DNA from 4 places in the Halomonas sp. B23F22_3 genome. Region 1 is predicted to be linked to each of the others. Evidence: predicted binding sites of a transcription regulator. Region 1 holds the regulator's gene; each other region holds the start of a gene.
What was found. Region 1 encodes sigma-54, which starts transcription at its own class of promoters, with help from an activator protein. Its sites were predicted from a motif close to TGGCACNNNNNTTGCTNT; they were not measured.
Positions count from the first base shown of each region.

Region 2: the regulator sigma-54 is predicted to act here: its motif matches at 1,749-1,766, upstream of glnL (nitrogen regulation protein NR(II)).
Region 3: the regulator sigma-54 is predicted to act here: its motif matches at 1,683-1,700, upstream of glnA (glutamate--ammonia ligase).
Region 4: the regulator sigma-54 is predicted to act here: its motif matches at 1,558-1,575, upstream of ACGTNG_RS07015 (P-II family nitrogen regulator).

Region 1 is NZ_JBIEKG010000005.1:295,859-299,050, forward strand. Features, by position in the region: gene lptA (lipopolysaccharide transport periplasmic protein LptA) at 1-386, shown strand, start outside; gene lptB (LPS export ABC transporter ATP-binding protein) at 386-1,111, shown strand; gene ACGTNG_RS13435 (RNA polymerase factor sigma-54) at 1,266-2,681, shown strand; gene hpf (ribosome hibernation-promoting factor, HPF/YfiA family) at 2,851-3,159, shown strand; gene ACGTNG_RS13445 (PTS sugar transporter subunit IIA) at 3,167-3,192, shown strand, end outside.
Region 2 is NZ_JBIEKG010000003.1:542,361-545,552, reverse strand. Features, by position in the region: gene glnG (nitrogen regulation protein NR(I)) at 1-643, opposite strand, end outside; gene glnL (nitrogen regulation protein NR(II)) at 636-1,682, opposite strand; gene ACGTNG_RS08920 (DUF4124 domain-containing protein) at 2,280-2,867, opposite strand; gene ACGTNG_RS08915 (ZIP family metal transporter) at 3,018-3,192, shown strand, end outside.
Region 3 is NZ_JBIEKG010000003.1:538,652-541,843, reverse strand. Features, by position in the region: gene ACGTNG_RS08915 (ZIP family metal transporter) at 1-22, shown strand, start outside; gene glnA (glutamate--ammonia ligase) at 139-1,545, opposite strand; gene ACGTNG_RS08905 (glycosyltransferase family A protein) at 2,130-2,669, shown strand; gene typA (translational GTPase TypA) at 2,809-3,192, shown strand, end outside.
Region 4 is NZ_JBIEKG010000003.1:126,549-129,740, reverse strand. Features, by position in the region: gene amtB (ammonium transporter AmtB) at 1-1,118, opposite strand, end outside; gene ACGTNG_RS07015 (P-II family nitrogen regulator) at 1,157-1,495, opposite strand; gene ACGTNG_RS07010 (accessory factor UbiK family protein) at 1,788-2,177, shown strand; gene ACGTNG_RS07005 (YifB family Mg chelatase-like AAA ATPase) at 2,251-3,192, shown strand, end outside.

The sequences.
Region 1 (3,192 bases):
GCACCGCCGTCTACACCGGCGACGTGGAGATCCGCCAGGGCAGCATGCAGCTGACCGGCGCGCGGGTGGAGATCCGCCGCAACGATCAGGGCCAGCTTACCCTCGCCACCGCCACCGGCGAGCGCGCCTACATCGAGCAGAAGCCCGCCCCGGACGAGCCGCTGGTGCGCGGCTGGGGACGCACCGTGGTCTACCACGTCGCCGAGCGGCGCATCGAGCTGATCGACCGCGCCGAGCTTCACCAGGGCGGCGACACCTTCGACGGCGGCTACCTCGAATACTTCCTCGACCGGCGCGTCGTCCAGGCGCGCTCCGAGGCGCAAGGCGTCGAGGAGAGCCAGCGCGTGCGCATGACCCTCGAGCCCGAACAGCAGGATGGCCCGTGATGAAGACCCTGAGGGCCGAACACCTGGCCAAGAGCTACAAGCGGCGCCGGGTGGTGCAGGACATCAGCCTCTCCATCGAGCAGGGCCGGATCGTCGGCCTGCTCGGACCCAACGGGGCCGGCAAGACCACCTCCTTCTACATGATCGTCGGCCTGGTGCGCGCCGACGCCGGCGCGGTGCATATCGACGAGCTCGACCTGTCCAGGGCCGCCATGCACGAGCGCGCCCGGGCCGGCATCGGCTACCTGCCCCAGGAGGCCTCGATCTTTCGCAAGCTGTCGGTCGCCGACAACATCATGGCGATCCTCGAGACACGCCGCGATCTCGACCGCGCCGGCCGCGAGCGCCGGCTCGAGGAGCTGCTCGAGGACTTCCACGTGACCCACATCCGCGACAACCTCGGCATGAGCCTCTCCGGGGGCGAACGGCGGCGAGTCGAGATCGCCCGGGCGCTGGCCACCGAGCCCGCCTTCATCCTGCTCGACGAACCCTTCGCCGGGGTCGACCCGATCTCGGTGGGCGAGATCAAGGGCATCATTCGCCAGCTCAAGGCGCGCGACATCGGCGTGCTGATCACCGACCACAACGTCCGCGAGACCCTCGACATCTGCGACACCGCCTACATCGTCGGCGACGGGCGGATCATCGCCGAGGGAGATGCCGAGGCGATCCTTGCCAACCAGCGCGTCCGCGACGTCTACCTGGGCCAGGACTTCCGCCTCTGAGCGCTTCCTCGATCGCAATACACTGATATAAATATCGTTATTCGCCGGCGGCACGCCGTTTGATCCTGGCACGATTGTTGCTATTTCTTCGGTTGCACCCCCCGCGTCCAGCGGCTAGGGTGGGATCTTTCGGCACGTCGAGGGAACTCCTCTCATGGCCATGAAGGCTTCCCTGCAGCTTCGGGTCGGCACCCAGCTGACCATGACGCCCCAACTGCAGCAGGCCATCGCCCTGCTGCAGCTCTCGACCCTGGACCTGCGCCAGGAGATCCAGCAGGCGCTGGAATCCAACCCCCTGCTGGACGTCGAGGAAGAGTTCGGCGAACAGGCGGTGAGCGAGACGCCCGACGACGACTGGGCCAGCGAGATTCCCGACGAGCTCGCCACCGACAGCGACTGGTCCGACACCTACCAGGACCTCGGCAGCGCCCCCGCCGGCGGCGAGGCGCCCGACTTCGAACGCCAGGCCGCGGGCCAGAGCCTCCAGGGTCATCTGGCCTGGCAGCTGGCGATGACCGACCTGGACGAGCGCCAGATGCGCATCGCCGAGAGCCTGATCGACGCCGTCAACGGCGACGGCTACCTCACCCAGCCCCTGGACGAGATCCGCGACGGCCTCAAGGCCCAGGGCCTTACGGGGCTCAGGAGCCGGGAGGTCGAGCAGGTGCTGCTGCGCCTCCAGCAGTTCGAGCCCACCGGCGTCTTCGCCCGCGACCTGCGCGAGTGCCTGATGCTGCAGCTCGCCACGCTGCCCGACGACACCCCGCTGCTGCCCCAGGCCCGCCGGTTGGTCCGCCAGTTCCTCGAGGCGCTGGCCGGCGACGATCGCCGCCTGCTCAAACGCCGCCTGGGCCTCGACGACGAGGCCCTCGACACGGCCATCGGCCTGGTACGCTCGCTGGACCCGCGCCCCGGCAGCGCCTTCGGCGAGGGCGACAGGGACTACGTGATTCCCGACCTCGTGGCCCGTCATACCCGCGAGGGCTGGCAGGTGGAGCTCAACCCCGAGGCCATGCCGCGCCTGCGCATCCAGCCGGACTACGCCGCCCTGATTCGGCGCGCCGACAAGAGCGCGGACAACCAGTTCCTCAAGGACCACCTGCAGGAGGCGCGCTGGCTGATGAAGAGCCTCTCCAGCCGCAACGACACCCTGCTGCGGGTGGGTCGCGAGATCATGGTGCGCCAGCTCGACTTCCTGGAGCGCGGCGAGGAGGCCATGAAGCCGCTGATCCTGGCGGATATCGCCCAGGTCGTGGAGATGCACGAGTCGACCATCTCGCGGGTCACCACCCAGAAGTTCATCCACACTCCGCGCGGCATGTTCGAGCTCAAGTACTTCTTCTCGAGCCAGGTGGGCGGCAGCGGCGATAGTGACGCCCACTCCAGCACCGCGATCCGTGCGCGAATCCGCAAGTTGATCCAGGACGAACCGCCCCGCAAGCCCCTCTCGGACAGCCGGCTGGTTGCCCTGCTCGACGAGGCCGGCATCAGCGTGGCGCGACGCACGGTCGCGAAATATCGCGAGGGGATGGGCATCCCCTCCTCCAGCGAGCGCAAGCGCCTGCGTTGAACGCCGCGAATGGCGTCTCGACGCGCCCGAATCCCGGCCGTCGACGCACGCGCAAGCGATTGAATTGACGCCTTTCGACGAGAGTCTTGTCGCCCCCGACCGAGGGGGTATGCAGGACGCTAAAAAGGGTTACAATCGACTCACACCCCGTAAGAGCAAGGAGCGTGTCATGCAAGTCAACATCACCGGCCATCATGTGGAACTGACCGACGCACTGCGTGACTATGTGCAGGAAAAACTGACCCGCGTCGAGCGTCATTACGACAACATCACCAACGTGCAGGTCACCCTCTCCGTGGAGAAGGAGCGCCAGCAGGCGGCCTGCACCCTGCATGCCTCCGGGGCCGACCTCCATGCCGAAGCCATGGAGAATGACATGTACGCCGCCATCGATGCCCTCGCCGACAAGCTCGACCGTCAGCTGGTCAAGCACAAGGAAAAGGCCCAGGCCCGCGCCCAGGGCGCCGGCGCGCGCTGACTCCGTCATGACACTGGACGCCATCCTGCCCCC
Region 2 (3,192 bases), on a different contig from region 1:
CCTTCTCGTGGCCGAACAGCTCCGACTCGATCAGGTCCTTGGGGATCGCCGCCATGTTCAGCGCGATGAAGGGCTTGCCGGCGCGCGGGCTGTGCTGGTGCAGGGCGCGGGCGACGCGCTCCTTGCCGGTGCCCGACTCGCCGTTGATCAGCACCGTGATGTGCGAGTGGGAGAGCCGGCCGATGGCGCGGAACACCTCCTGCATGGCCGGCGCCTCTCCGATGATCTCGGCATCCAGCCCCTCGGGCACGCTGACCGGGCGCTTGCGCTCGCGGGCGTGGGCCACCGCCCGGCGCACCAGGGCCAGCGCCTCGTCGACGTCGAAGGGCTTGGGCAGGTACTCGAAGGCACCGCCCTGGTAGGAGGCCACGGCGCTGTCCAGGTCCGAGTGGGCGGTCATCACGATCACGGGCAACTCCGGGTGGGCCTCGCGCACCCGGGCCATCAGGTCCAGGCCGTCGAGCCCCGGCATGCGGATATCGGTGACCAGCACCTCGGGCGGATCCTCGAGCAGGCGCTCGAGGGCGTGATCGGCGCGCTCATGGGTCTCCACCTCGAGATCGGGCTGGGCCAGGGCTCGCTCCAGCACCCAGCGAATGGCGCGATCGTCGTCGACGACCACGACGCGGGCGGCATCAGTCATGGTGCTTCTCCAGCGGAATCAGCAATCGGAATTGGGTGTGGCCGGGGCGCGAATCGCACTCGATGAGCCCCTGGTGCTGGTGCAGAATCGACTGGGCGATCGAGAGCCCCAGGCCGCTGCCCTCGGCGCGACCGGAGACCATCGGATAGAAGAGCGTCTCGCGCAGCGACTCGGGGATCCCCGGGCCGTTGTCGATGACCGCCACCTCGCAGACCAGCCGGTGACGCTCGGCGCCCAGGGTGAACTGACGCCGGGCGCGGGTGCGCAGCGTGAGCCGCGGCGAGGCGGTGCCGGCCTCGGTCATCGCCTCCACGGCGTTGCGCGCCACGTTGAGCAGCGCCTGGATCATCTGCGACTCGTCGCCCGAGAGTTCCGGCAGGCTAGGATCGTAGTCGCGCTCGATCCATACCGCCGGGTGCTCGACGATCAGCAGCGAGCGGACCCGCTCGAGCACCTTGTGGATGTTGAGCGGCTCGTGGCGGATCATCCGGTTGGGCCCCAGCATCGAATCGACGAGGTCGCGCAGCCGATCGACCTCCTCGATGATGATGCGAGTGAACTCCTGCAGACCGGGGTCGGCGAGATCCCGCTCCAGCAGCTGGGCCGCCCCGCGGATGCCCCCCAGGGGGTTCTTGACCTCGTGGGCCAGCCCGCGGGCCAGCACCTTGATGGTCTCCTGGCGAGTCTGCAGCGCCTCCTCCCGGGAGATCCGCAGCAGCCGGTCGCGGGGCTCCATCTCCAGCAGCAGCTCGTCCGGGGAGAGGGGGGTGACGGTGTAGTCGACGGTCAGCGGCTCGCCGGTGGGCCGGATCAGGCGCGCCTCGCGCTGAGTGAAGGGGTGGAATTCGTCCCGGGCCTTGGCCAGCAGCGCACCTATATCCTCCTCCCCCTCCACCAGGGCAGGCAGCGGCTGGCCCTGCAGGCGGCTCAGGCTGATCGCCAGCAGCGCCTCGGCGGCCGGGTTCATCCAGCGCAGCCGCAGCTCGCCGTCGAGCAGCAGCACCGCGGTGGTGAGGTGTTCCATCAAGCGTCGATACATGAAGCCGTCCTGCCCGATCCGATGAGCGCCTTTCGAAGAAGCGCCGTGAGCCTGCACTGGAGAGGACCTGCAAGAAGCGCGCCACCTCATGAAGCGGCTGGCAGCGCCTTCCCGGGGCAGGACCGCCCCATCTTGGCGCACCACTTTAGTGCATAAGGCCGTCGAACGCCCGTTTACGTGCAGCCAGGGCATCGAGCCTCGCTCGCTGCCTCAACCGGCCGAGCGATCGGGGCGCATCACGGGCGGTAGCGGGCGCTACATTCGCGTATCACCCGGGAAGCGAGCGAGCTTCTAGGGGGCGTGCCGGTGATACGGGGGCGAAGGATAGTGGGGCGGGGGGGGCCGGGTGGGAGGGTAATGGGGCCTGGTATGCCGAGGCGGACGATGCCAGGGTGGACGATGATGGCCCGGGCGATCGCCACTCTCCTCCCTCGGCTTGCCGCGCAGCCGATCGAGCACCTCGAAGGCGCCCCCCTCCTTTATCCGGTCGGCGTGATCGAAGGCATCGAAGTGTCCGTCGTCGCGAGGCATGAACTCGCGACAGGGCCAACGGGTGCCGTCCGGACACGGCGGCCGATGCGTCCGGCGAGGGGCGAACTAACCGCTCGGGTTGTTGGGGTTGCGGGGCAGGTTGACGCTGGCCCGCTGCACGTAGAGGGTCACCGGCGAGGTGCGATGGCGGACCGCCCCGCCGTCATCCAGGAGCTCGGCCTGCAGCACGTGCTCCCCGCGCGCGAGGTTGTTGAGCATGAAGGTATCGGTATGCATGGCCGATTGGCTGACCCGCCCGTCGACCAGCAGGCGCACCCGATGGTCCTCGCGCAGCTCGGGCTGGATGCCCAGGGTCACCTGGACGTTGCCGGCCGCGCCGGTGGGCAGGGTCTCCTCCTGGGCGGGCGAGAGGATGCCGAAGCGATCGTAGGGCATGAACGGCTGCCCCGGGGCGGCCGCGTCGGGCTCGCCCTGTCCGCCCTGTCCGCCCTGCACGGCGGGCGCCATGCCCGCCGTCTCGGCCGGGCTCGGCACCACGGTAAGCGGGTCGAGCGTCACCGCCTCGCCGCCCCCCTCGGGGTTGTCGGTGAACACCACGTTGCCCTGGGCGTCGGTGGTGCGGTAGATGGGCTGGGCGTGAGCCGCCAGGCTCAACGACAATCCCAGCGCCACCACTGCCAGTGCCTTGTTCATGCGCCGATTCCTGCGTTGCCGATGGGTTTCCCTTTATGATGCAAGACTAGCGCAGAAGCGACCGCCCAAGGAACGCGAATGCCCCCCCGGACGAGATCGAGGCGACCGCCGGGGGAGTCGGCACGCCCCGATGGAGAGAGGAGACGACGCATGGACGCCTGGCAGACGGTGATCGTCCTCACGCTGATGGCCGGCATGGCGATGCCGATGGGCGCCTGGCTGGCGCGGGTGGAGTGCATCCCGATCGACTGGCTCGAGAACGAGCTGCGCCACGGCATCATCGCCTTCGGCGGCGGCGCCCTGCTCTCCGCGGTGGCGCTGGTGC
Region 3 (3,192 bases), on a different contig from region 1:
CGGCCACATGCTGCTGATCTAGCGCCCCACCGACCGGCCCCGCAAAAAAGCCGCACCAAAAAAAGCCGCACCAAAAGAAGAGGCACGCCCGGGGGCGTGCCTCTTTCGATGCTGGGGCGGCGCCGGGGCGCCGCGGGATCAGCAGCTGTAGTACATGTCGAACTCGATCGGGTGCGTGGTCATGCGGATGCGTTCCACGTCTTCCTCGAGCAGCTCGATGTAGGCATCGATCATGTCGTCGGTGAAGACGCCACCCTCGGTGAGGAAGCTGCGGTCGGCGTCCAGCGCCTCGAGGGCCTGGTCCAGGCTCTCGGCCACGGTCGGGATCGACTTGCCCTCTTCCGGCGGCAGGTCATAGAGGTTCTTGTCCATGGCATCGCCGGGGTGGATCTTGTTGCGGATGCCGTCGATGCCGGCCATCAGCATCGCCGCGAAGCACAGGTAGGGGTTGGCGGTCGGGTCCGGGAAGCGGGCCTCGACGCGCTTGCCCTTGGGGCTCGCGGTATAGGGGATACGGATGGAGGCGGAGCGGTTACGGGCGCTGTAAGCCAGCATCACCGGCGCCTCGAAGCCCGGCACCAGACGCTTGTAAGAGTTGGTGGAGGCGTTGGTGAAGGCGTTCAGGGCACGCGCGTGCTTGATGATGCCGCCGATGTAGTAGAGCGCCATCTCGGAGAGACCCGCGTACTCGTCGCCGGCGAACTGGTTGGTGCCGTCCTTCCAGAACGACTGGTGCACGTGCATGCCGCTGCCGTTGTCGCCGACCAGCGGCTTGGGCATGAAGGTCGCGGTCTTGCCGTATGCGTGAGCCACGTTGTGGATCACGTACTTCATCTCCTGGACCTCGTCGGCCTTCTTGACCAGGGTGTTGAACTTCACGCCGATCTCGTTCTGGCCGGCGTTGGCCACCTCGTGGTGGTGCACCTCGACCGACTGGCCGATGGCCTCGAGGGTGTTGCACATGGCGCCGCGGATGTCGTGGAAGCTGTCCACCGGCGGCACCGGGAAGTAGCCGCCCTTGACCCGCGGACGGTGGGCGAGGTTACCGCCCTCCACCGGACGATCGGTGGACCAGGCGCCCTCTTCGGAGGAGATCTTGTACATGGAGCCCTCGATATCGGACTTCCAGTGCACCTCGTCGAAGATGAAGAACTCGGGCTCCGGACCGAAGAAGGCGGTGTCGCCCAGGCCAGAGGACTGCAGGAAGGCCTCGGCGCGCTTGGCGATGGAGCGCGGGTCGCGCTCGTAGCCCTGCATGGTGGCCGGCTCGATGATGTCGCAGCGCAGCACCAGGGTGGCATCTTCGGTGAAGGGGTCGAGGAAGCCGGAGCCGTCTTCCGGGCGCAGGATCATGTCGGACTCGTTGATGCCCTTCCAGCCGGAGATGGAGGAGCCGTCGAACATCTGACCGTTCTCGAAAAACTCCTCGTCGACGTCACGGGCCGGGATGGTCACGTGCTGTTCCTTGCCGCGCGTATCGGTGAAGCGCAGGTCGATCCACTTCACGTCGTGTTCTTCAATCAGGGCGAGCGTCTTCTCGGACATAGGTCCTCCACAGTGAGCTGGGCTGAAAAGTGTGAGCGGTTGCAGGGCAATGGCGCGGGCTAGTTCCAACGACGTTGTAGCATGCCGCCGGGCCGGTGCCCACGACCACCCTGCCGCATCATGGCCATGCCAGGAACAATGCAGGCTGCGTGCCAACCTTGCACCACCGGGCGGCATAAAAATCACAACCCATTGATAGACATAGGCTTTACTCGACCATCTCTCGCAAAAGCATGCACCAGGATCGCCATTCTCACCGGTGGGATGACCTCTTGATCGCCTTATCGCACCACAAGGGTGCAAAAAGACCGCCTTGCGCACCAGATTGAATCGCACTCCTCGGCCGACATTCGCTTTGCCGGCGGGTCAGCGATGACCTCCCTCATGCCCGACGCAGTCGGAAGGTCATGTCCGCGACACAGAAATATCAGTCGGACGTCCGTTGATACGTGTTAACACCAAAAACTACACTCGTTTACATGGCGGCGCCGACCGGGGTGGCGCGGGCTCCGGAGCGGTGGCGTGGGTCCTGGAGTGAGCGCCATCTCAGAGCCCTGCGCCCTACCATGGGAGGCGACCCGAGCATGATCGTCTGCAGCATCATCCTCGATGCCCGCGCCTCGGGTGCCGGCCTTCCGCGCCGCCTGGCGGCGCTGAGGCCCCTGCGACAGCGCCGCGACCTGCGCCTCGAGGTACTGCTGGCCGACGATACCGGCGATGCACGCCTGCTGCGCATGACCAGCCGCCACGATGTCCGCCTGATCGTCACCGAGGGCACCCCCCTCGGCGACCGCCTCAACACGGCGGTCGCTCACAGCCAGGGCGATGTCCTGCTGTTCCCGGCCTCGGGGCGGCTCATCTCCCCGGGCTGGCTGGTGGATACCCTGGCCGACATCGAGCACCACGGCCGGGACGCCGTGGTGCTGACCACCGCGCGCCCCAACCGGCTGACGCTGTTCTGGCAACGCCTGCGCCACCAGCCCCTCGCCGACACCCTCTGCGTCTCCCGCGCCTGGTTCGAGCGCATCGGTGGCTGCGACCCGTCGCTGGACGGCGAGGCCCTGCCCGACCTCATCGCCCGCCTGCATGCCTGCCAGGCACGCGTCACCGCCGTCGACGCCTGAATGGCGCATTCCCGCGCCTTACGACCGCTCCCAAGCCACTGATATCTGGTCGTGACGGAAGATTCACGGCGACAAAGCTGGTAGCCGTCATCGCCCTGCCCCTATAATGCGGCCCCAATTTTGTCAGCAGGATCCCGTCGTGATCGAGAATCTTCGCAACATCGCCATCATCGCTCACGTCGACCACGGCAAGACCACCCTGGTCGACAAACTGCTCAGCCAGTCCGGCACTCTCGACCGCAAGGCCGAGGGGCAGGAGCGCATCATGGACTCCAATGACCAGGAGAAGGAGCGCGGCATCACCATCCTGGCCAAGAACACGGCGATCCGCTGGCAGGCCCCCGACGGCCAGGACTACCACATCAACATCGTCGACACCCCCGGACACGCCGACTTCGGCGGCGAGGTCGAGCGCGTCATGTCGATGGTCGACTCCGTGCTGCTGCTGGTCGACGCGGTCGACGGCCCCATGCCACAGACCCGCTTCGTGACCCAGAAGGCCTTCGATCAGGGCCTCAAGCCG
Region 4 (3,192 bases), on a different contig from region 1:
GCCACGAACACCCAGATGAAGATGCCGAGGATGCCGATCAGCTGTGCACCGAAGCCGGCATCGCCGTTGGTCAGCGGCACGGCCAGCACGCCCCAGATGCCCACCACGCCGTGCACGGAGATGGCACCCACCGGGTCGTCCAGCTTCAGCTTGTCCAGGGTCACGATGGCGACGACCACCAGCAGGCCACCCACGGCACCGATCAGGGCGGCGCCCAGGGCGCTGGGCGAGAGCGGGTCGGCGGTGATGGCCACCAGGCCCGCCAGGGCGCCATTCAGCGACATGGTCAGGTCGGCCTTGCGGAACCACAGCTTGGCCAGGATCAGCGCGGCGATCACGCCACCGGCGGCGGCCGCGTTAGTGTTCACGAACACCTGGGCCACGTTGTTGGCGGAGGCGACGTCGGACATCTTCAGCTCGGAGCCGCCGTTGAAGCCGAACCAGCCCATCCACAGGATGAAGGTACCCAGGGTCGCCAGCGGCAGGTTGGCGCCGGGGATGGCGTAGATGCTGCCGTTCTTGCCGTACTTGCCCTTGCGCGGGCCGAGCACGATGACCCCGGCGAGCGCCGCCGCCGCACCGGCGAGGTGCACGATGCCCGAACCGGCGTAGTCGGAGTAGCCGACCTCGGCCAGCCAGCCGCCGCCCCAGGTCCAGTAGCCGGAGACCGGGTAGATGAAGCCGGTCATCACCACGGCGAAGGCCAGAAAGGCCCACAGCTTCATGCGCTCGGCCACGGCGCCGGAGACGATGGACATGGCGGTAGCCACGAACACCACCTGGAAGAAGAAGTCCGAGCGCATGGAGTAGTAGGGGGCGTCATCACCGCCGGCGAGCACCGCCTCGACTCCGTTCTCGCTGCCGATCAGTGCACCCAGGCTCGGCAGGAAGCCGCCGGCGTCGCTGGAGTACATCACGTAGTAGCCGACCAGCAGGTACATGGTGCAGGCGATCGCGAACAGGGCGATGTTCTTGGTGAGGATCTCGGCGGTGTTCTTGGAGCGCACCAGGCCCGCCTCGAGCATCGAGAAGCCGGCGGCCATCCACATCACCAGCACGCCGCAGATCAAGAAGTAGAAGGTATCGAGCGCGTAGCTCAGTTCGGGAAGTTCACTCATGGGTGTCTCTCCACGTCGGGAAGGAAAGGGAGGGGCAGTCAGACGGCATCGGCACCGCGTTCGCCGGTACGGATGCGGATCACGTCCTCCAGCGGCGTGACGAAGACCTTGCCGTCGCCGATCTTGCCGCTGTTGGCCGCGCTGCAGATGGCGTCCAGCACGGTCTCGAGGCGGCCGTCGTCCACGGCGACCTCGACCTTGACCTTGGGCAGGAAGTCGACGACGTACTCTGCACCGCGATAGAGCTCGGTGTGGCCCTTCTGGCGGCCGAAGCCCTTGACCTCGGTGACGGTGATGCCCTGCACGCCGTTATCGGCGAGCGCCTCGCGGACGTCGTCGAGCTTGAAGGGCTTGATGATGGCGGTGATCAGCTTCATGACGGATCTCCCCTGCTTGAAAGTGGGCGGCGTGGTGCCCCCCGAGAAGTGGTTGTCCTGACGCTGCGTGAACCGTGCCACTTCTCATAATAGTGGCGTGAAATCAGTTGTCTGGATGGGGCCGTTGGCTTCTCGTGCGGCGGGGGGCGCGAGTCGGGCGGCGAGCGCGCACTTTTTTAGTGCTTTGCCGTGGCGCATATGCACCATCAGCAGGCAGCGGCGGATGGTGCGCGCTGCCGGTGGCTTGCGTATCCTTTGGCGAGGCATCCATTGACGATTCAGGAGAGACACCATGGTGAGCCACGATCGCATCAGCCGCCTGGCCCAGCAGATCGGCGACCGGCTGCAGGGGGCATCCCAGGCCCCGGAAGAGGTGCAGAAGGGCATCCAGCAGGTGGTCAAGGGCGCCTTCGATCGCCTGGAGCTGGTGTCGCGGGAGGACTTCGACATCCTGATGGACGTGATGCAGCGCACCCGGTCGCGGGTCGAGGCCCTCGAGCAGCAGGTGGCGGCACTGGAAGAGGCTCTCGACACCGCCCCCTCGCGGGAGGCCGCGAGCGCTTCGGCCGAGCCGCTGCCGGAGGCGCTGAGTGCCGGCTCCCCGCAGGAGCCGACCCCCGAGGCAGGCGGCGACGATGCGCGCCCCGAGGAAGACGCCGGCGCCGGCGAGTCCCACCGCTGATCCTCGCCCGGCGTCGGGCGCCCCTTGCCGGCCTGGTCTAGCCTGAGGTCACACAGGCAGCGAGGGATCGCGCATGACGCTGGCAATCATCCACACCCGGGCCGGCCTCGGCCTCGAGGCGCCCGAGGTGCTGGTCGAGGTGCACCTGGCCAATGGACTGCCCGGCATCACCCTGGTGGGCCTGCCGGAGGCCGCGGTGAAGGAGAGCCGCGAGCGCGTCCGCAGCGCCCTGGTCAACGCCGGCTTCGACTTTCCCCTGCGCCGCATCACCCTCAATCTCGCCCCCGCCGACCTGCCCAAGGAGGGCGGTCGCTTCGACCTGCCCATCGCCCTGGGGCTGCTGGTGGCCTCGGGGCAGGTGCCGCCCGAGGCCCTCGACGGGGTCGAGTGCGCCGGCGAGCTGGCCCTGGACGGCCGGCTTCGCCCGCTCAGCGGCGTGTTGCCGATGGCCATGGCCACGCGCCAGGCGCGCCGCCGGCTGATCGTGCCCCGGGCCAACGCCGATGAGGCGGCCCTGGCCGGCGATTTGGAGGTGCTGCCCGCCGATCACCTGCTCGAGGTGGTGGCCCACCTGCTCGGCCAGACGCCGCTGCTCCCGCATCGCGCCCCCGGCCCCGCCCCGGCCTCGACGCCGGCGCCCGACCTCGCCGACGTGCGCGGCCAGCACCAGGCGCGCCGCGCCTTGGAGGTGGCGGCGGCCGGCGGCCACAATCTTCTGTTCGCCGGGCCGCCCGGCACCGGCAAGACCATGCTGGCCAGTCGCCTGCCGGGCATCCTGCCGCCGCTCACCGAGCAGGAGGCGCTGGAGGTGGCGGCGATCCGCTCGGTCAGCGGGCTGTCCCACGCCGCCGAGTGGGGCGTGCGCCCCTTTCGCGCCCCGCACCACACCGCCAGCGCCGTGGCCCTGGTGGGCGGCGGCTCGAAGCCGCGCCCCGGCGAGATCTCCCTGGCCCATCGGGGCGTGCTTTTCCTCGACGAGCTGCCGGAGTTCTCCCGCCACGTGCTGGAGGTGATG